Regions from separate parts of the Agrobacterium tumefaciens genome, predicted to be linked through region 1. Evidence: predicted binding sites of a transcription regulator. Region 1 holds the regulator's gene; each other region holds the start of a gene.
The links. Region 1 encodes PhoB, which activates phosphate uptake and scavenging genes when phosphate is short. Its sites were predicted from a motif close to TGTCATNNANCTGTCAT; they were not measured.
Positions count from the first base shown of each region.

Region 2: the regulator PhoB is predicted to act here: its motif matches at 5,519-5,535, upstream of CFBP6623_RS04875 (esterase-like activity of phytase family protein).
Region 3: the regulator PhoB is predicted to act here: its motif matches at 2,750-2,766, upstream of CFBP6623_RS09605 (DUF3419 family protein).

Region 1 covers NZ_CP039903.1:110,027-117,001, reverse strand. The annotation lists gene apaG (Co2+/Mg2+ efflux protein ApaG) at 1-90, shown strand, start outside; gene CFBP6623_RS00585 (Hsp33 family molecular chaperone) at 142-1,131, opposite strand; gene argF (ornithine carbamoyltransferase) at 1,375-2,292, opposite strand; gene CFBP6623_RS00575 (aspartate aminotransferase family protein) at 2,348-3,547, opposite strand; gene CFBP6623_RS00565 (GcrA family cell cycle regulator) at 3,978-4,511, shown strand; gene phoB (phosphate regulon transcriptional regulator PhoB) at 4,899-5,582, opposite strand; gene phoU (phosphate signaling complex protein PhoU) at 5,613-6,338, opposite strand; gene pstB (phosphate ABC transporter ATP-binding protein PstB) at 6,437-6,975, opposite strand, start outside.
Region 2 covers NZ_CP039903.1:960,588-967,562, forward strand. The annotation lists gene clpX (ATP-dependent Clp protease ATP-binding subunit ClpX) at 28-1,305, shown strand; gene CFBP6623_RS04855 (VOC family protein) at 1,503-1,871, shown strand; gene lon (endopeptidase La) at 2,254-4,671, shown strand; gene hupB (DNA-binding protein HupB) at 4,959-5,234, shown strand; gene CFBP6623_RS04875 (esterase-like activity of phytase family protein) at 5,586-6,975, shown strand, end outside.
Region 3 covers NZ_CP039903.1:1,900,536-1,907,510, reverse strand. The annotation lists gene CFBP6623_RS09615 (glycoside hydrolase family 25 protein) at 1-489, opposite strand, end outside; gene CFBP6623_RS09610 (class I SAM-dependent methyltransferase) at 743-1,459, opposite strand; gene CFBP6623_RS09605 (DUF3419 family protein) at 1,456-2,706, opposite strand; gene CFBP6623_RS09600 (transglycosylase SLT domain-containing protein) at 3,013-4,098, opposite strand; gene CFBP6623_RS09595 (LysE family translocator) at 4,224-4,859, opposite strand; gene CFBP6623_RS09590 (pyrophosphate--fructose-6-phosphate 1-phosphotransferase) at 4,911-6,122, opposite strand; gene CFBP6623_RS09585 (J domain-containing protein) at 6,454-6,975, shown strand, end outside.

The sequences.
Region 1 (6,975 bases):
GAAATGGAAACCGAAAAGGGCGAGGTGTTCAACGTCACCATACCCGCCTTCTCGCTGGATTCACCCGGGCTTTTGCGGGTGTTGAACTGAGGTTCACAAGGCGGTTGAGAAGCCGCGCCTTTTAAAAGCGCGGCTTTCTACTCAGACGTTTTCAAACTCGCTGATGTCGTAGCGATAGGTGGTAGAGCAGAATTCGCACGTCACCGCAATTGCGCCGTCTTCCTCACTCGCCTTGATCTCTTCAGCGGTGAAACCGGACAGAACGCCCTTGATCTTGTCACGCGAACAGCTGCAACGATCGAAAATGGCCTGCGGATCATAAATGCGCACACCACTCTCGTGGAAAAGCCGATACAGAAGACGTTCGACCGGCACCTGCGGGTCGGTCAATTCATCGGTATCGACCGTATTCAGCAGCGTTACAGCCTCGGTCCAGGCATCGTCTTCCACCGTTTCGTAACCGCCTTCATCGCCATCACCACCGTGGAGATCGCGCATGCGCAGACGCTCCGGCGCCTGCGGCAGGAACTGGGCGATCACGCCGCCGGCACGCCAGCCATGGCGTGGCTTGCCTTCGCCGTCACGGTCGAAGAACTCGGCAACGCCGAGGCGCACGCGGGTGGGAAGCTGTTCAGACTGGCGGAAATAAACCCCGGCGATTTCTTCCAGCGACGAGCCATCCAGCGGAACGATGCCCTGATAGGGCTGCATGCCCATACCCTGATCGATCGTAAAAGCGAGAATACCGGTGCCCAGCAACTGTTCGGGCGAGGTGGCGCCGGCTGCGATTGCCTCGGCCAGTCGTTCTTCGTCAAAACGGGCATAGGCGCGCATGCTCTCGGGTGCGGTGAAATCCGCGACCAGAAGGTCCACCGGGCCGTCACCCTTGGTCTGCACCGTAAGCTTGCCGGAGAACTTCAGGGATGTGCCGATCAGCGCCGTCAGAACGGTCGCTTCCGCCAGCAGGCGGGCAACAACCGTGGGATAGTCGTGCCGTTCGAGGATGGCGTTCAGCAGCGGCCCAACCTGTACGGCGCGACCGCGCACATCCAGACCTTCGACCTGAAAGGGCACGACCTTGTCGTCGCCAGCAAGAACGAGATCGTCCAGTTCAACCGTTACATCTGCCATATCATAACTCCCTGGCGCAGCCGTTGCGCCGCTACCGTCCAAAAGTCCGGCTTTTTGAATGTGCTTTTTCCGCTTGTCGCACAGAGATCCGGGAAGCGAAACCGCCTCCGGGGAAAATCGTGCAAATCTTGATGATGGCCCGCCAGCAAAAAACCGACGAGCCTCTTCGAAGTCCCACAGATGGTAATGTATGCGGCCAAGTTCAAGCACCTGGCAGGCATCAGTCGGAACCGACGATGTTCGTCAGATGACGCCCATGCACCAGGCAATGACGGACTTCTGTGCGTGGAGCCGGTTTTCCGCCTCATCGAAGACCACCGATTGCGGCCCGTCGATAACGCCGTCCGTTACTTCCTCGCCGCGATGCGCCGGCAGGCAGTGCATGAACAGTGCGTCCTTATCGGCCTTGGCCATCAGTGCTTCATTCACCTGATAGGGCTGGAAGATGTTGTGGCCGCGCGCCTTGTGTTCCTGGTTCATCGATACCCAGGTGTCGGTAACGATACAATCTGCCCCGGCAACCGCCTTGTCGGCATCATGATATAGCGCGATCTCGCCGCCATTATTGCGCGCCCAGTTCAGGAACTTATCATGCGGTTCAGAGCCCATGGGCACCGCCATATTCATGCGATAACCAAAGCGGGCCGAGCCCTCAACGAAAGAGTGCAACACGTTATTGCCGTCACCCGTCCAGGCAATGGTCTTGCCTTTCACCGGACCGCGGTGTTCCTCGAACGTCAATATATCCGCCATGATCTGGCAGGGATGGGTGTCGTCCGTCAGGCCGTTGATAACAGGCACGGTTGCATGTTCGGCAAGCTCAAGCAGGCGCGAATGATCCGTGGTGCGGATCATGATGGCGTCGACATAACGCGACAGAACCTTGGCCGTATCACCGATCGTTTCCGCACGACCGAGCTGCATTTCCGTACCCGACAGGAACAGGGTCTCACCGCCGAGTTGACGCATGCCGACATCGAAGGAAACGCGGGTTCGGGTGGACGGCTTTTCAAAGATCATCGCCAGCATCTTGCCGGCTAACGGCTTTTCCGCAGTGCCGGCCTTGGTGGCAATCTTGCGCGCCCGCGCATCATCAAGAATCGTCCGCAAATCCTCCGACCCAACGGCCGAAAGGTCTAGAAAATGTTTTGGTGAAGCCATTTCAAACTGTCCCATGCTCGCGAGCCTCCAGGAAGAGGCCCGCCCTTGATTGGTTTCAGGCGATTTTCGCCTGTTTCGCTGTCAGGGAGGCGGCAGCCGCTTCCACTCGCGCCAGCCCTTCGCGGGCCTCTTCCGCCGTGGTGACGAGCGGCGGCAGGAGACGGATGACGTTGTCACCTGCCGGAACGCCGAGCAGGTGCTCCGCGCGCATGGCCTGCAGCAGATCGCCCGAAGGAACCTTCGCCTTGATGCCCATCAACAGGCCTTCGCCACGAATTTCCTCGATTACATCAGGATAGCGGTCCTTGAGCGATGCCAGTCCCTGGCGGAAGACCAGCGCGACATCACGAACCTTTTCCAGAAAACCGTCGGCCAGAACGACATCCAGCACCGCATTGCCGACCGCCATTGCCAGGGGGTTGCCGCCATAGGTGGTGCCATGCACACCGGCCGTCATGCCGGAGGCGGCATCCGCTGTTGCAAGGCATGCGCCAAGCGGGAAACCGCCGCCGATACCCTTGGCAACCGCCATGATATCAGGCGCAACGCCGGTCTGCTCATAGGCAAACAGCTTACCCGTGCGGCCGACGCCCGTCTGCACTTCATCAAAAATCAGGAGAAGGCCGTGCTCGTCGCACAATCCACGCAGGATTTGCAGGAATTCCTTGCTCGGCGCACGAATACCGCCCTCGCCCTGGATAGGCTCGATCAAAAGCGCGGCCGTCTCAGACGTGATGGCAGCCTTCAAGGCATCGACATCAGCGAAAGGAACCTGATCGAAACCTTCGACCTTGGGACCGAAACCCTCGAGATATTTCTGCTGGCCGCCGGCAGCGATTGTTGCCAGCGTGCGGCCATGGAACGCGCCCTCGAAGGTGACGATGCGGAATTTTTCCGGGTGGCCCTTTGAATAGTGATAACGGCGCGTGGTCTTGATGGCGCATTCCAGCGCTTCAGCACCGGAATTGGTGAAGAACACCTTGTCCGCGAAAGTTGCTTCCGTCAGCCGCTTGGCGAGCTTTTCCTGTCCGGGCACTTCATAAAGGTTCGAGACGTGCCAGACCTTCTCGGCCTGCGCCTTGATTGCTTCCACGAGGTGCGGATGGGCGTGGCCCAGCGAGTTAACCGCAACACCGGCTGCAAAATCCAGATATCGTTCGCCGCTCTCCGTGAACAGCCAGACGCCTTCACCGCGCTCGAAGCGCAGCGGGGCTCTTGCAAACGTATCGAACAATGGCGCGGCGGCTTCGGCCATGGCTGTATCACTCCTTGCGCGGATGCGCTGTCATAAGGTTGTCAATAGGCTCGCGAGGTTATCCCTCGCCTGAAAATCAAAAATGCCGCCTCGCGGCGGCAGGGGCACTATTGTCACTTCGTTTGCCGATGTCAACAAAAGTCCGCGTTTCCCGGGCTTCTCAAGCACTAGTAGGCGCCACCGAAAGAGGCCCAAGGTGTTGCCTTTCAGACTCAACTCGCCAGCAAGTTGGGGAAAACCGGAAAATCGATTCCAGATGATTCCCGCGACTCTTGCCACGGAGTCGGGCTGGCACTAGGTTAATCGCTAATTACTAGACTGCATTGCGGCGGAACTAGTCACCTAAAATCCGGCAGAAACCACGCTCGCGGCGCGCCCGCGAGACGGAGAGGGATTCTGCCGAAAGATACGCGACAAGCGGAGAAGCGGCATGAACTGGACAGACGAGCGGGTCGAGAAACTCAAGAAATTGTGGGCCGAAGGACTGAGCGCCAGCCAGATAGCAGCGCAGCTGGGCGGTGTAAGCCGTAATGCCGTGATCGGCAAGGTCCACCGCCTCAATCTGCCGGGACGCGTCAAGGCCGGCGGACCGGTGACTTCTGCACGCTCCGCGCCCAAGCGCACCGCGGCCCCTGCCCCGCGCGCGACAAATTTCACGGCACGCGTCAGCGCGGCACCGGCCCGAACCATGAGCCGTTCGAACGCAGCAACGGCTCTTCATGAAGAGATCGATATCGAAACCGCGCAGGTTCTCGATTACGTTCCTTCCAGAAATGTAGTGACGCCGATTTCCCGTCGCTTGACGCTGACGGAACTGACCGAGCGCACCTGCAAGTGGCCGGTCGGTGATCCCTTGAAAGACGATTTCCACTTCTGCGGTTGCGAAGCGCTGGAATCCTCACCCTATTGCAAGTTCCATGCGAAGCTCGCCTACCAGCCGGTCAGTGAGCGCCGTAAGGCTTGAGTGTTGCGGCACGCATTCAGCACTCAAAAACTACGGGCCTTCGGGCCCGTTTTTTTATGACAAATTCAGGCCGGTTCCGGAAAACAATCGCCGGTGGCATGTTCGGCCTTTCCTCCACGCCGCCCGGTCCAGGCACGTGCGGTTTAAACGGCAACTTTGGACGTGCCCTATCTCTTTGTTTTACGCATTTTCCGGACGTAGAACCGCTTTACTGGAAATACTCTAGCCCACAATCCGCATGCGAACAGGCCGCCGATTGTCCATTCAAAAGGTCAAGGTGCCGTGTTTGGGAAAGGTTCAAAACCGAAAGGCCCGAAACCGGAATGGTGTCGGGCCTTTTGATTTTGGTCAGATGTTGTGCTGATTGAAGCTGCTGTTCGGCTTAGCTCAGGCTTCCATCGAATATCCAGCACCGCGAACGGTGCGGATGACATCCTGCATGTGCGAAAAATTGAGCGCCTTGCGCAGGCGTCCTACGTGAACGTCAACGGTGCGCTCATCCACGTAGATATCGTGACCCCAGACGCCGTCCAGCAACTGCGAGCGGGAGAACACCCGGCCCGGAGATGTCATCAGGAATTCCAGCAGGCGAAATTCCGTCGGTCCGAGGCGCACTTCGCGGCTCTTGCGGTGAACGCGGTGGGTTTCGCGATCGAGTTCGATATCGCCGCATTTCAGCACCGATGAAAGAACCTCGGGGCGGGCCCGGCGTAGCATGGCCTTGACGCGGGCCATGAGTTCCGGCGTCGAGAACGGCTTGACGACATAATCGTCGGCGCCGGTGGCAAGACCGCGCACCCGCTCGCTTTCTTCACCGCGCGCTGTCAGCATGATGATGGGCAGGCGTTCGGTTTCGGGCCGCATTCTCAAGCGCCGGCACAGTTCGATGCCGGAAACACCGGGCAACATCCAGTCCAGGATAAGAAGATCCGGAATACGTTCCTGCAGCCTGATTTCCGCCTCGTCGCCACGGGGTATCGTGTCGACGTCGTATCCCTCAGCCTCGAGATTGTAACGAAGCAGGACGCTCAACGCTTCCTCGTCTTCCACAACTGCAATCTTGGGCACCATATACTAACTCCGCAAGCTTCTGCCTGTCTGTTATTCGGTCACCGAACCGAGTGTGTTGGAACTATCGTCCTTCGGACGCTCACCCTCCGGCTGGCTGCCGGTGGCCATGTAATAGATTGTCTCAGCGATATTCGTCGCATGATCGCCGATACGCTCGATGTTCTTGGCGCAGAACAGAAGATGTGTGCAGGTGGTGATGTTGCGCGGATCTTCCATCATGTAGGTCAGAAGCTCACGGAAGAGCGACGTGTACATGGCGTCGATTTCTTCGTCCCGTTCACGAATGGCGTTGGCTTTCTCGGCAGAACGCGTGGAATAGACGTCGAGTACTTCCTTGAGCTGCACCAGCGCCAGTTCCGACAGATGTTCGAGACCGCGGGCGAGCTTGCGCGGCACGCCGGTGCCGGCAACCGCGATAACGCGCTTGGCAGTGTTCTTGCCGAGATCGCCAACGCGCTCGAGATCGCCGGCAATACGCAGCGTGCCGATGATTTCGCGAAGATCGGCCGCGACAGGCTGCCGTCTGGCGATGGTGACGATGGCCTTGTCGCCGATCTCGCGCTCGGAATGGTCGAGGATCGCGTCGTCGGAAATGACCTTCTGCGCAAGCGCAGCGTCGGAATTGACCAATGCGCGCACGGCGTCGGCGCACATCTGCTCGGCCAGACCGCCCATTTCGGCGATGCGGCGCGTCAGGAACTTCAATTCCTCGTCATAAGCGGACAGAATATGCGAATGGGTCGTTGTCTGTGTCATGGTCTAATCCTCCGGCTTGGCCTTCATGCACGTGCACGCCAACGGGGCACGGCAAAGGCACCAGTCTTGTTCGGTTTCGATAAAGCGCCGGCCGGAAATCAGCCGAAGCGGCCCATGATGTAATCCTGCGTACGCTGGTCGTCCGGATTGGTGAACATCTTGTCCGTTTCGTTTTCTTCGACAAGATGACCAAGATGGAACATGGCCGTACGCTGGGAAACACGCGCTGCCTGCTGCATGGAGTGCGTGACGATGACGATCGTAAAGTTGGCGCGCAGTTCGTGGATCAGTTCCTCGACCTTGGCGGTTGCGATCGGATCGAGCGCCGAGCAGGGTTCATCCATCAGGATCACTTCCGGGCTGACGGCAACCGCGCGCGCAATGCACAGACGCTGCTGCTGACCACCGGAAAGGCCGGTACCGGATTCCTGCAGGCGGTCTTTCACTTCGTTCCACAGGCCGGCCCTCTGCAGGCTCTGTTCAACGATCTGGTCCATATCCGCCTTGTTACGGGCAAGACCGTGGATGCGCGGACCGTAGGAGATGTTCTCGTAAATCGTCTTCGGGAAGGGGTTCGGCTTCTGGAACACCATGCCGACGCGGGCGCGCAATTCCACGACATCGATCGCCTGATCGT
Region 2 (6,975 bases), 850 kb from region 1:
CCTGCGGCGTGCTGGAAGGAAAGAGATATGAGCAAAGTCAGCGGCAGCAACGGCGGCGACTCTAAGAATACACTCTATTGTTCATTCTGCGGCAAGAGCCAGCACGAAGTCCGGAAACTCATTGCCGGGCCGACGGTATTCATCTGCGATGAATGCGTCGAATTGTGCATGGACATCATCCGCGAGGAGAACAAGACATCTATGGTGAAGTCGCGCGAGGGTGTTCCCACCCCGCAGGATATCATCAAGATTCTCGACGAATATGTCATCGGTCAGAAGCAGGCGAAGAAAATCCTGTCGGTGGCCGTTCACAACCATTACAAGCGCCTCGCGCACGCCTCCAAGAACGGCGATGTCGAGCTGGCGAAGTCGAACATCATGCTCGTCGGTCCGACGGGTTGCGGCAAGACCTATCTTGCCCAGACGCTCGCCCGCATCATCGACGTTCCCTTCACCATGGCGGACGCGACGACGCTGACCGAAGCCGGTTATGTCGGCGAGGACGTGGAAAACATCATCCTGAAGCTGTTGCAGGCTGCGGATTACAATGTCGAGCGCGCCCAGCGCGGTATCGTCTATATCGACGAGGTCGACAAGATTTCCCGCAAGTCGGACAACCCGTCCATCACGCGTGACGTGTCGGGCGAGGGCGTTCAGCAGGCGCTTCTGAAGATCATGGAAGGCACGGTCGCTTCCGTTCCGCCGCAGGGTGGCCGCAAGCATCCGCAGCAGGAATTCCTGCAGGTGGATACGACTAACATCCTGTTCATCTGCGGCGGCGCCTTTGCCGGCCTCGACAAGATCATCTCGGCCCGTGGCGAAAAGACCTCGATCGGCTTCGGTGCGACCGTCAAGGCGGAAGACGATCGCCGTGTGGGCGAGGTGCTGCGCGAGCTGGAGCCGGAAGATCTGGTGAAGTTCGGCCTCATTCCGGAATTCATCGGCCGTCTGCCGGTTCTGGCGACGCTGGAAGACCTGGATGAAGATGCGCTGATCCAGATCCTGTCCGAGCCGAAGAACGCGCTGGTCAAGCAGTATCAGCGCCTGTTCGAGATGGAAGATGTGGAACTGACCTTCCACGAGGACGCACTTCGCGAAATCGCCCGCAAGGCGATTACCCGCAAGACCGGCGCCCGTGGTCTGCGCTCGATCATGGAAAAGATCCTGCTGGATACCATGTTCGAACTGCCGACGCTGGAAGGCGTGCGCGAAGTGGTGATCTCCAATGACGTTGTCAGCGGCGTCGCCCGTCCGCTCTACATCTATGCGGATCGCCAGGAAGAAAAGACCAACGTTTCGGCCTGATCGGTTCAAGAAGAATAAAGCCCCTCGCAGCAACGGCTGCGGGGGGCTTTTCTTTGTGCGATGCCTGCCCGGCATTCGAGGAATTTCCGGGGACGACGTAAGCGCCTTGTGCCTGAATAATACGTAGAAACTAGGAGGCGGCGCGTTTTCGCTTTTCGTGGAGAAGCGGACATGCCCCTGAAATATCGGGTATCCTGATGAATCCAGTAACCGCAATCCTCATTCACGTGTCCGATCCCGCCGAAGGGTTGCTTTGGTACGGTAGAGCATTTCCGGAGGCGGTTGCATCGGTCAGCCTTCCTTCCGGCTTCGAGTTCCTGCGGATCGGCGATATCCAGCTGGAAATCGTTCCCGCTGATGAGAAGGTTTCAAGCGGGGCGGCAGGGTCTGTCGTCTATTGGTGGACGGAGGATTTCGGCCGGTCACTCGCACATCTGCGGGACGCGGGCGCTGTTCTTTATCGCGGCCCGATGAAAATCGATCAGGAACTCTGGATGTGCCAGTTCCGTGACCCCTGGGGCAACTGTATCGGCGTTCGCGGACCCATGGCCGCGGATACGCCATAACGCTCCTCACCGCTTGAGGCATCCCTGCGTTGCATCCCGACAATCAGGTGGAGGAAAGCTTCGTCTGCCATTTTGCGTTTGGAGCGGATTGCGCTTTACTGATAAAGTCTTACAACTGATTTGCAGCGCGATGTGACGGAAATGTGAATTGCCGTCGGCGACCCGGTTCCTGATCCCTTGGGATAACCGGAAATGTCGGGAGTAATAGCCGGCGCTGGGTTTTGTTGAATTTCACGGTTCTGCCGGTGCGCGGGGCCGTCTCTTCCGGCGACTTGAAATCGGTGTTTCGAAACTCCACTTTCAGTCTCGAGAAATGAATATGCCGAACGCCCCCAAGACGTTCGGCAAAGTGTCCCGAAAGGGACCATGGAAAGGAAATGATATGACGAACATCACGTCTGCGGCATCTGGCGGTACCTATCCGGTACTTCCCCTGCGCGACATTGTCGTTTTCCCGCATATGATCGTTCCCCTGTTCGTCGGGCGGGAAAAATCCATTCGTGCGCTCGAAGAGGTCATGGGTTCGGACAAGCAGATCATGCTCGTCACCCAGATCAATGCCAGCGATGACGATCCGACCCCGGATGCCATCCACAAGGTGGGCACCGTCGCCAACGTTCTCCAGCTTCTGAAGCTGCCGGACGGTACCGTGAAGGTGCTGGTGGAAGGCAAGGGCCGCGCCCAGATCGACGAATACACCGGCCGCGAGGATTTCTACGAAGCCTCCGCGACGCCGTTGCAGGAACCTGCGGAAGACCCGGTCGAGATCGAGGCGCTGTCGCGCTCCGTCGTTTCGGAATTCGAGAGCTATGTGAAGCTCAACAAGAAGATTTCGCCTGAGGTTGTCGGCGCTGCCGGTCAGATCGACGATTATTCGAAGCTTGCCGATACGGTTGCTTCGCACCTGTCGATCAAGATCACCGAAAAGCAGGAAATGCTGGAAACCGTCAGCGTGAAGCAGCGGCTTGAAAAGGCCCTCGGCTTCATGGAAGGCGAGATTTCCGTGCTTCAGGTCGAAAAGCGCATCCGCTCGCGCGTCAAGCGCCAGATGGAGAAGACCCAGCGCGAATATTATCTGAATGAACAGATGAAGGCGATCCAGAAGGAACTCGGTGACGGCGAGGATGGCCGTGACGAGATGGCCGAGCTGGAAGAGCGTATCGCCAAGACCAAGCTTTCCAAGGAGGCCAAGGAAAAGGCCGAGGCGGAAATGAAGAAGCTTCGCCAGATGAGCCCGATGTCCGCGGAAGCGACCGTCGTGCGCAACTATCTGGACTGGCTGCTGAGCCTGCCCTGGGGCAAGAAGTCGAAGGTGAAGACCGACCTCAACAGCGCGGAGACGATCCTCGATCAGGATCATTTCGGTCTGGACAAGGTCAAGGAACGCATCGTCGAATATCTGGCCGTACAGGCGCGTGCTACCAAGATTCGCGGACCCATCCTGTGCCTCGTCGGCCCTCCCGGCGTTGGCAAAACCTCGCTCGCCAAGTCGATCGCCAAGGCGACCGGCCGCGAATATGTGCGCATGGCGCTGGGCGGCGTTCGTGACGAGGCGGAAATCCGCGGTCATCGCCGCACCTATATCGGCTCCATGCCGGGCAAGATCGTTCAGTCCATGAAGAAGGCCAAGAAGGCGAACCCGCTCTTCCTGCTCGATGAAATCGACAAGATGGGCATGGATTTCCGTGGCGATCCGTCATCCGCACTGCTGGAGGTTCTCGATCCGGAACAGAACTCCACCTTCATGGACCATTACCTTGAAGTGGAATACGACCTGTCCGACGTGATGTTCGTAACCACGGCCAACACGCTGAACATTCCAGGCCCGCTGATGGACCGTATGGAAGTGATCCGCATCGCCGGTTACACGGAAGACGAAAAGCGCGAAATCGCCAAGCGTCACCTGCTGCCGAAGGCGATCAAGGAACATGCCCTGCGTCCGGAAGAGTTCTCGGTTACCGATGACGCTCTGATGATCGTCATCCAGCAGTACACCCGCGAAGCGGGCGTGCGCAGCTTCGAGCGCGAGCTGATGAAGCTGGCGCGCAAGGCTGTCACCGAGATCATCAAGGGCAAGGTCAAGTCCGTGGAAGTCACCGCCGCCAACGTTCCTGACTATCTGGGCGTTCCGCGGTTCCGCCACGGCGAGGCCGAGCGCGAGGATCAGGTCGGTGTCGTCACCGGTCTTGCCTGGACGGAAGTCGGCGGTGAGCTGCTCACCATCGAAGGCGTGATGATGCCGGGCAAGGGCCGCATGACGGTCACCGGCAACCTCAAGGAAGTGATGAAGGAATCCATTTCGGCGGCGGCCTCTTATGTCCGCTCGCGCGCCGTGGACTTCGGCATCGAACCGCCGCGTTTCGACAAGAGCGACATCCACGTCCACGTTCCGGAAGGTGCGACACCGAAGGACGGACCGTCCGCCGGTGTCGCCATGGCCACCGCCATCGTCTCCATCATGACCGGTATTCCGGTTTCGAAGGACGTGGCGATGACGGGCGAGATCACGCTTCGTGGTCGCGTATTGCCGATCGGCGGCCTTAAGGAAAAGCTGCTTGCAGCACTTCGCGGTGGCATCAAGAAGGTGCTGATCCCGGAAGAAAACGCCAAGGATCTGGCGGAGATTCCGGACAATGTGAAGAACGAGATGGAAATCATCCCGGTTTCGCGCATGGGCGAGGTGATCCAACACGCGCTGCTTCGCAAGCCGGAGCCCATCGAGTGGGACGGCAGCATCGAGACGCCGGTGATCGCCACGGTCGAAGGCGTCGACGACGCTGGTCAGACGATCGCGCATTGATACATGCATCGGTGCGGAAGCCGGAATCGGTTTTCGTAAAGAGCGGCGCATAGAATCAATGTGTTAGGTATCGGAAGACACCTGCGGTGCTTCGGCCCGTGTAAGTGATGCCAAATTGGCACGAATATGTGGAAGGCCGGCAGAAATGTCGGCCTTTTTTGTGAAAAAACCCGTAGACCCCTTGTTTTTCAGGCGATTCCAGCGCTTTTGAGTTGCTGCGCGCGGATGCGAATGTATTCTGCGCCGGCTTAATTTAGTCGTTTCAAACCATTGAAAGGGGTGGAAACATGAACAAGAACGAGCTCGTCTCTGCTGTTGCCGAAAAGGCTGGTCTCACGAAGGCAGATGCTGCTTCCGCTGTTGATGCCGTATTCGAAACCGTACAGAACGAACTGAAGAGCGGTGGCGACATCCGCCTCGCTGGCTTCGGCAGCTTCTCCGTTAGCCGCCGTGAAGCCTCCAAGGGTCGTAACCCTTCCACGGGTGCTGAAGTCGATATCCCGGCTCGCAACGTACCGAAGTTTTCCGCAGGCAAGGGCCTGAAGGACGCTGTTAACTCGTAAGGTTTCCGGAAGGCCGTGATGCCCGGCGGCGGGCATACGGTTTTTCAGGTTCACGAGGAAGCATGTTTTGACGCGCTCACACCATCAGCAGGCATGAAGAGGCCAGTCTTTCGAAAGTCTCTTTCGGACAGGCCAGTTTCTCAGCCAGTATGGTGTGGATTGAAAGTGTCGATACGTGGCTGTGTAGCTTCCATCCGGACACACGGCGTTTCGATACGCGGAATGCGCATAAACACGAAAGCCCGGCCTTCATGGCCGGGCTTTTTGATTCACCCGACAGGAAATGTCATGCCACTGTCATGTCTTTGACGCAGAAGCCATGGGGTATTTCTGGACCCAAGGGGGATTATAATGGCGTTCCGATTTTCTCATGTGGCTTTAACTGCCGCGCTGCTGACATCCGCAGCCTTCCCGGCCGCTGCCGAGCCGGTTTTCAACCGTATCGCATCTTTCCCGGTGGCGAAAAACCTGCCCGCGGACAAGGATGCCAAGTCCGTCACGTCGGCTGAAATCGTCACCGCCAGCGAAGACGGCATGACGCTGATCTATTCGGACAGCCCGCTTGGCGGCATCGGCTTCATCGACATCACCGACGCCAAGGCCCCCAAGGCCGGCGGTGCTTTGCTGCTCGAAGGCGAGCCGACCTCGGTCGCCGTTGCCGGCGTCAAGGTTCTCGCCGGCGTCAACACCTCTGAAAGCTTCGTCAAGCCATCAGGCAAGCTGGTAACGGTCGATATCGCCACCAAGAAGATCGAGGCAAGCTGTGATCTCGGTGGCCAGCCCGATTCGGTTGCCGTCTCTCCGGACAAGACCTTCGCCGCCATCGCGATCGAGAACGAGCGCGACGAAGAGGTGAACGAAGGCGCCCTGCCGCAGATGCCGGCGGGTTATCTGGTGACGGTCGCTCTGAAGAACGGCGTTGCAGACTGCGCGACACTGAAGAAGATCGACGTGACCGGTCTTGCAGAAATCGCCCCGGAAGATCCGGAGCCGGAATTCGTTTCGATCAACGCCAATGGCGAGATCGCGCTCACGCTGCAGGAAAACAACCATATCGTTATCATCGACGGCAAGACCGGCACGGTGAAGACGCATTTCTCCGCCGGCAAGGTCGATCTTGAAGGTATTGACACCAAGAGCGACGGCCAGCTGAAGTTCACCGACAAGCAGGAAGGCCGCAAGCGCGAGCCGGACGCCGTGAAGTGGCTGGACAATGACCGTCTCGTCATCGCCAATGAAGGCGACTGGCAGGGCGGTTCGCGCGGCTTCACCATCTTCGACAAGACCGGCAAGCTTCTCTATGAAGCTGGCTCTTCGCTTGAGCATGCGGTTGCGGCCATCGGCCACTATCCGGAAAAGCGCTCCAAGGCCAAGGGCATCGAGCCGGAAGGTCTGGAAGCGGCAACATTCGGCGACCAGAAATATTTCTTCGTGCTTGCCGAGCGCGCCTCTGTCGTCGCTGTCTACAAGGACACCGGCAAGGAGCCGGAACTGACCCAGCTCCTGCCTTCGGGCGTTTCGCCGGAAGGCGCAGTCGCCATCCCGTCGCGTAATCTTCTTGTCACGGCGAACGAGGTGGATCTGGTCGAAGACGGCGGCGTTCGCTCGCACGTCATGCTTTATGAGCGCGCTGAAGGCGAAGCAGCCTATCCGCAGCTGGTTTCCGCCACCGTCGACGGCGCACCGATCGGCTGGGGCGCTCTTTCCGGCCTGGTCGGCGATGCCGAGAAGCCTGGCATTC
Region 3 (6,975 bases), 1.3 Mb from region 1:
GCGGACGATGCCGGGGGCGGGCCTTGTCTTGCAGGTGGGGGAGGCGGGGTTCCATTCGACGTCGAGAACGGGCGGCAGGGTGACGGCTTCCTTCGGCACGTTGCGAATGAACCAGTCGGCCTGAGCATCGGCCGTCGAGCAGAAATAATAGAAGTGATAGGGCGCGTGGAGGATATCCGCCGCTGCGGCGCTGCGCCAATGGTCGCCGAATTTCGGATCGATGCGGTCCGATCCTTCCGTCGCCTTGATGAAGACGAAGGACACACCTGACTTGCGCACGGTCTGCCAGTCGACATCACCATTCCATTTGGACACGTCGATACCGTGCACCTCGTGGCGATGCGGGTTGTTCATGCCGAAATCCTGTGGGTCGGTATCGGCGAATTTCGGCTTGGAAACGGATGCGGTTTCAAGCAGGTCGTAACTCGTGGACGTGCAGCCGCCGATCAAGAGCAAAGCCGACAATAGTGCCGAAAAACGCAGCCGCATTGGAACCCTGATGAAAGTGTTGTTGCCCATCCCGCAGCCGCAACATGGCGCGGCGCATCTCCCGATTTACCCATAACATGGTAAACAAATTGATATGGCAAGGGACAATGGCCCTTTTCGACATCGCAAGTCGCTGGATTTGAAGCGATTTGTGGCGTGGCGGCGGGAATAACGGCAAGGATTCGCAAGTGGTACGCCGCGCGTTGGCAGCGCACCCCTGTTCCTGCGGAGGCGCCGGAATATTTTTCGAGAATCAGGCGTCCGCCAGCATCCGGCTGATTTTTGGCTGCACTTCGGCGACCGGTAGCGTGATGACGGCCCGCCACGCGTAACCGCGGGCGATCTCTTCGAATTCTAGATTACCGTCAAAGCGGCCAGCCATATTGGCCAGAACATAACGAAGATTGGCGCGCGGCGTCACGTGGAAACGGGTAAGCCACGCCTGCAGAAGGGTGCGGAACCACTTCGGTAATTGTTCCTGCTGGCCAAAATCGACAATATGCAGGGAGCCGCCCGGTTTGAGCGCCGTGAGCGCCTGTTCGATCGCCTTTTCCCATTCCGGTATCATCGACAGCGCGTAGGGGATCATGACGCGGTCGAAACCGTCGGGTTGGCCGAATTCAGCGGCGCGAAAGGCAGTGGCATCGGCCACGCGCAGAATGGGGCGCTCCGCCTTACCGGCGAAATTTTCCGACGCGGTCAGCAGCATTTCAGATGAGATATCGAGGCCGAAGAGTTTTGCCTGCGGAAACTTCCGGCTGGCCAAAAGCAGGTTACGGCCCGTGCCACAGCCAACTTCCAGCAGCGTGCCGCCATCGGGCACATCGAGGCCGGAAATGGTCCTGTCGCGGCCCAGAAGGTAATATTTGCGGGTGATATCGTAGATATGCCGCTGGTGGCGATACATGCGGTCCATCAGGCCCGCATGCGCGCTGTCTGCAAGACCCACATTCTCGCCAATGGTTTTCATGCCATAGCCCTCTGGTAGATATGGAAACCGCCATAAATGGCCGATCGATCCATGGCGTTCAGCTCTTGCGAACGCTCTTCGAGATAGACCCACTGGTTGCGAATGTCGGTGGAGAGCCTGCCTTCGATAACGCTTTTTTCGGCGGCGGTGCGGAAGATGACGCGTGCGCCGGGAGCGGCTGTGCGACTGATCTGCGACCACAATTCGTTGAGTTGCCCGTCCGTCATCCAATCCTGCGCGTCGAGGAGAATGTAGCGATCAACGCCGCTTGCCGGCTTTTTGGAAAGAAGCTCGGTATAGGTGGCGTGGTGCACGGCGACGCGGGCCGTATTATTACGGATCGTCTCGTAATATTCCGGCTTCAAATAGGCGGGCAGGGCGCCTTCATGTGGCTCGGGATAACGGCGCGCAAAGGCCTGCCAGGCGAAATAATTGTCGCTGAGCGGGAAGTTGCAGGCAAGCTTTTCCAGCCGTTCCTTGAGCACGGCGGCAACCGTGCCGTTAGAGGAAAGGCTCGCCAGCTCGTCATATTGACGGGGCGGAATACCGAGGCCGAACAGAGAGCTTTTGCGCTTCGTCAGCCAGCGCACCACCGGCTTGTCGAACAGGGGGGCGACCTTGCTGTCGAAAAACTGGCGTTGTTCGTCCAGCGTGCGGGTCTTGGCCATTTCGGTGAGTTTCACGCCGTGCAGGCGCGCCATCAAATGGCCGGCGCCGATGAAACGGCCAAGCAGGCCGGTGCGATAGATGTTCCGGTCGAACACCGAAATGCGGCGGCGGCCGGAGAGGGTACGCTTCGACCAGTAGGCCTTGGTCGTATCGTCGAGATGGTCGGCGATGAAACGGTCATAACCATGACTGTTGCTGCGCGTATTGGCGCGGCCGAAGTGACGCACGACGTCCTGATGGGCGGGCAGGTGGCGGAAGGCGGCGAGCTTCAGCTTGTTGAGGGCAATGTGATGCGGGTTCAAATCCACCACATCGATGCTGGCAGGGTTGCGGGAGAGATAGGCCAGCATGTTGCAGCCGCCCGAACCGATGGTGACGACCCGGTGGCCTTCGCCAAGCTCCATCGCTTCCATGTCGATTTCCGGGTCTTCCCAGATTTGCGGATAAACGAGACCGGAAAAAAGAACTCCGAAGAACCTTTCTGAAAGGCCGCTTTTCGAGAGTGCCTTGTGCTGTAGCAATGCGGACTTCAGTTTCGTGTTTTTGCTGAAGCCGGTCTTGGGTGCCGCACTCGTCATATGTTCACCTCTCAGTCGATTGAGAGGCGTCTACAGCCGTGACGCTACAGTTTGATGACAGGGGCTGTGGGTGAAAGCAACGAATCAGAAAGACGGTGGGAAACCTGCCTACGCCTGAGATTATCGATAAGGCAGTCATCACGGGCGGCGTCATCCTCGGGCTTGTCCCGAGGATCCAATCACCATGACAAAATCAGACGGTTGCAGATGCTCGGGACAGGCCCGAGCATGACGGAGGATAGGTTTGCGTCATATCTTCAGAGAAGCCGTAGGGTTACACGGCGTTTCCAACCGAGCCGGAGGCTATTACTTCCGCAGAACGTGCAGCATGCCCTTGCGCTTGGCATCGTAATAATAACCGCGGGCATAAAGACGGACCGCGTTGTCGCGGTTGTTGTCGGCCACCACCCATGCGCCGCTCAGATATTTGACGGCGTATTTGAGGTTGGTTTCGGCATCGAACAGACCGGAGGCAGGGCCATCGAAGCCCATGGAGCGGGCCGTGGCGTGCCTGATCTGCATCAGGCCGAAGTTGCCGCTGTTATAGGCGCCGGGATTGTACATGCTTTCACGCTGCACAACGCGGTGAACCAGATCTTCCGGCACATTATACATGACGGCATATTTGGAAATCAGTCCGCTCAGCTTCTCGCGTCCGGCTGGCGCTGCCTTGAGCGGCGTCGTCATCGCTTCGTTCTGTCGGATGGCGGCAAGGGCGGCGTTGGTGGGGCCAGAGGCGTAGGCAAGAACCGTGCTGTCCGGCTTCGGCAACGGAATGACCTTTCGTTCCGCCGTTAGTTCAGTGCCAATGGAAGGCGAACCGGGCGGCGGCGGTGCGGGCGGGAAGCTGCCCTTTACGGCAACGACCTGCGGCAGATCGGCTGCGGCGTTGTGAATGGCCGGCTGTGCCGCTGAGCCAGCGGTAGCAATCGCGGCTGCTGCCGGAGTGACGCCTGTCGGAGCGAGGGCCGCGACCGTGGTCGGCGCTGATGTCATCACCGTCGCCTGAGCGACTTCATTCTGCTGCGGTTGCATCTGCGCGCTAATGGCGGCTGCCGCTGCGATTTCAGAGGCCGGCGGCAGGGCCACGCGTCCGCCCTTGACGGCGACTGCGGTGGGAAGTGCTGCAGGCTGGGAAGAGGTTGCCGCATCAGCAGTCTGGGTCGCCGGTGCGGCGGAAGTTATGCCGGGTACCGTTTCGGCTGCTGCCGTCTGTGTCGATGCTTGGGCGGCGGGTGCCGTTGCGGGGTTGACTGTTGCGATTTTCGGGCCGTTCGGACCTTCCTTCGCGGTATATTCGACGCTGGTACAGCCGCTTAATGCCAATGCCAGACCCACGGTGGAAGACAGAAGAAGTGCACTTCTTCCGCGGAATTTGCCCGAATTTCGCATGTTGCCGCCTTCGTTATGCCTGTCTCTCGATACCCCCGCGTCAAGCGAAGCAGGCAGTGTCCCGTCGAGCCTTCATTAACCTATTGTAAGGATAGCGGCAAGCCGGGACGTGGCATCCCGGTTTTTCAGGCTGCGATGCGCCTGTAACCGGCGCTGACGGCGCGGCCGGAAATGAAGTGGGTGCGGTATTTTGGCCGGATTTTCTTCTCGCCCGACATGCGGCGCACCAGCGCCAGCGTTGAGCCGGCAAACAGCGCCTGTGCGGTGAGAACGGCAAGCGCTAAAAGCAGGATTGCGGCCTGCGCCGCCGCCAGCGTTTCCACGGCGTTGCCGGAGGTGGAAATGAATTGCGGCAACAGCGCCAGAAAGAATGTGAAGTAACGCGGGCGCAACGCGGCAATGGCGTAAGAATCGCGGAAAATGCCGCTCCACGATTTGCCCGGCAGATTGTCGTTATCGGCATTGGCCGCCTGGGCGGCGGGTGTCGCAAAAGTCCACAACAGGAACAGCATCAGCCAGCCGATGCCGGCCCATTGCACTATACCCAGAAAGGATTGCGGCAGATAGGCCAGACCGGCCACCGGAATGGCCGAAATCGTCATGGCCGTGACGACGCCGAGCGCCCCGCCGCTGACGGAGGCGAAGATGGTCTTTTTGCCGCGGATGGCGGCATAGGAGGCGACAGAGAATACAAGGGGAGAGGGAAGTGCGAACACAACGGCACATGCTGCACAAAAAATCAGCCAGGCCTGTCCAGACATTCTTTTCCTCCTTGCCCTCCCTGTCACCGCATTAATTAGCCTATCGTAAAATTAGGCCGCTGTGAACGGTTGACCGACGTGTTCCATCACTTCGGTAAACCATTTTGCAGAAAGGTCGAAATGCTTTCCGCCCTTGATACGCGGAAACTCGATCGTCCGCAATTTGCCGTTCTGATCTTCATCATGGCCGGTGACGCCGGAGACCTTGTTGAGCGCGCTTTCGACGGCGAGATCGACCATGCCCTGGATGAGCCGCAGATCATCGCCATTGGCGGGCGCGGACCGGGCGAAATAGCCCGACTTCTGCACCATGGAGCGTTCGGCGCCGATGAGGCCGGCGAATTGCTTCTGGAACCAGCCACCGACATTGATGGTGTCGATCTTCACGTGGCCGAAGGCGTCGCGCTTGACGGCTTCGCCAGACGATTCCCGTTCGGCAACGATGGAATCAAGGCCGGCACCTTCGGAAACGAACAGTGTGACGTAGCCGTGTCTGTCCATGATCGCCTTCAGGCGTTCGGCTTCCGCCTCGATGTCGAAGGCCATTTCCGGCAGGTAGATGCCGTCGATATTCTTCATCTGCGTGTTCATCATCAGGCCTTCGACATATTCATTGCCGCTGGTCTTCTGGATATAGGCGCGCGCGGTTGCCGCCGTCAGCCAGCCGCAATGGCGGCCCATCACTTCATGGATCACGAAGGTCTTCGGCGCAGCGCTCTGTTCGTTGCTGACATTGTCGAAGAAGGACGCGCCAACTTCAGCGGCTGTCCATGCGCCGAGAGACTGCTTGATCGGCACCACGTCATTGTCCACAGTCTTCGGCAGGCCAACGACGGTGAGGTTATAGCCGTTGGCGCCGAGATAGGCGGCGAGGTCGGCGGCCGTCGTATTGGTATCGTCGCCGCCGATGGTGTGGAGAATGGTGATGCCGTCAGCGGCCAGCCGTTCGGCGGCGACGCGAAGCGGATTGTCGCCCTCTTTCACCAGTCCGCGCTTGGCGCAGTCGGCGGCGTTGGTGAGCTTGACGCGGCTGTTGCCGATCGGCGAGCCGCCGTATCGGTGCAGCAACGGGGCCTTTTCACGCATGTCGCTGGTGATCTCGATGCGATCGCCCAGAAGAACGCCCTGATAACCGGAGCGATAGGCCACGATGTCGATCTCAGGCGCAATGTCGCTATAGCGCTCGATCAGGCCGCCGACGGCGGAAGAGAGACAGGGCGCAAGGCCACCCGCGGTCAGCATTGCGACTTTCTGTTTGGCCATCATGGCTCTCCTTTTTGCATAAACTCAAAGACATGTCTGGCAAATGGATGCGACAGCCGCGTGTAGGTGTAAAGTGAATTTATCAAGAAAAACGCCGATTTCTCGCGGCTTTTCAGCGGCTTGAGGAAACTGACGGAATATAATCGTTTCAATCCGCGTCGAGGCCACCAACTGCCTGTGTCCGCTTGCGTCACCTGTGGAAAACCCCGGCCGTGCCGTTTGCCCCCTTCTTGTTCCTGAAGCAAAACTGTCGCAAAGATGAATAAAAGTTAATGCCGCAGCACTGCCGGACATATTGCATTCACGGCAATATCCCGTCATGCTTGACGGCATGATGTTCGATTTTGCCTGTCTGCAAATTTCATCCCTGTGGGAGCGGCTGCTCGGCGCAATCGGCGACGCGGCAGGCGGTGCGCTTGGACGCGTGGTTGAAGCCATCCGCACCCTCTTTGAAGGAGACCCGGAGACGCGGCGCAAGGTTTCCTTTTCCGTCGCGATTATCGCACTCTCCGCCAAGATGGCGAAGGCTGACGGCGTCGTCAACGACGCCGAGGTGCGCGCCTTCCGTCAAATCTTCGATTTTCCCGAAGAAGAAGCGCGAAACGTTGCCCGTCTTTACAATCTCGCGCGTCAGGACGTTGCCGGATACGAGGCCTATGCCGAGCGCCTTGCCGGTCTCTGCGGTTCCGGGCACGATAATTGCGAGATGCTGGAAAGCGTCATCGACGGACTGTTTCACATCGCCAAGGCCGATGGGCTGATCCACGAGCGGGAACTGGCCTTCCTTGGCCGTATCGCTGAGATATTCCATATCACCGAAGACCACTTCGAAACGATCATGGCGCGGCATGTC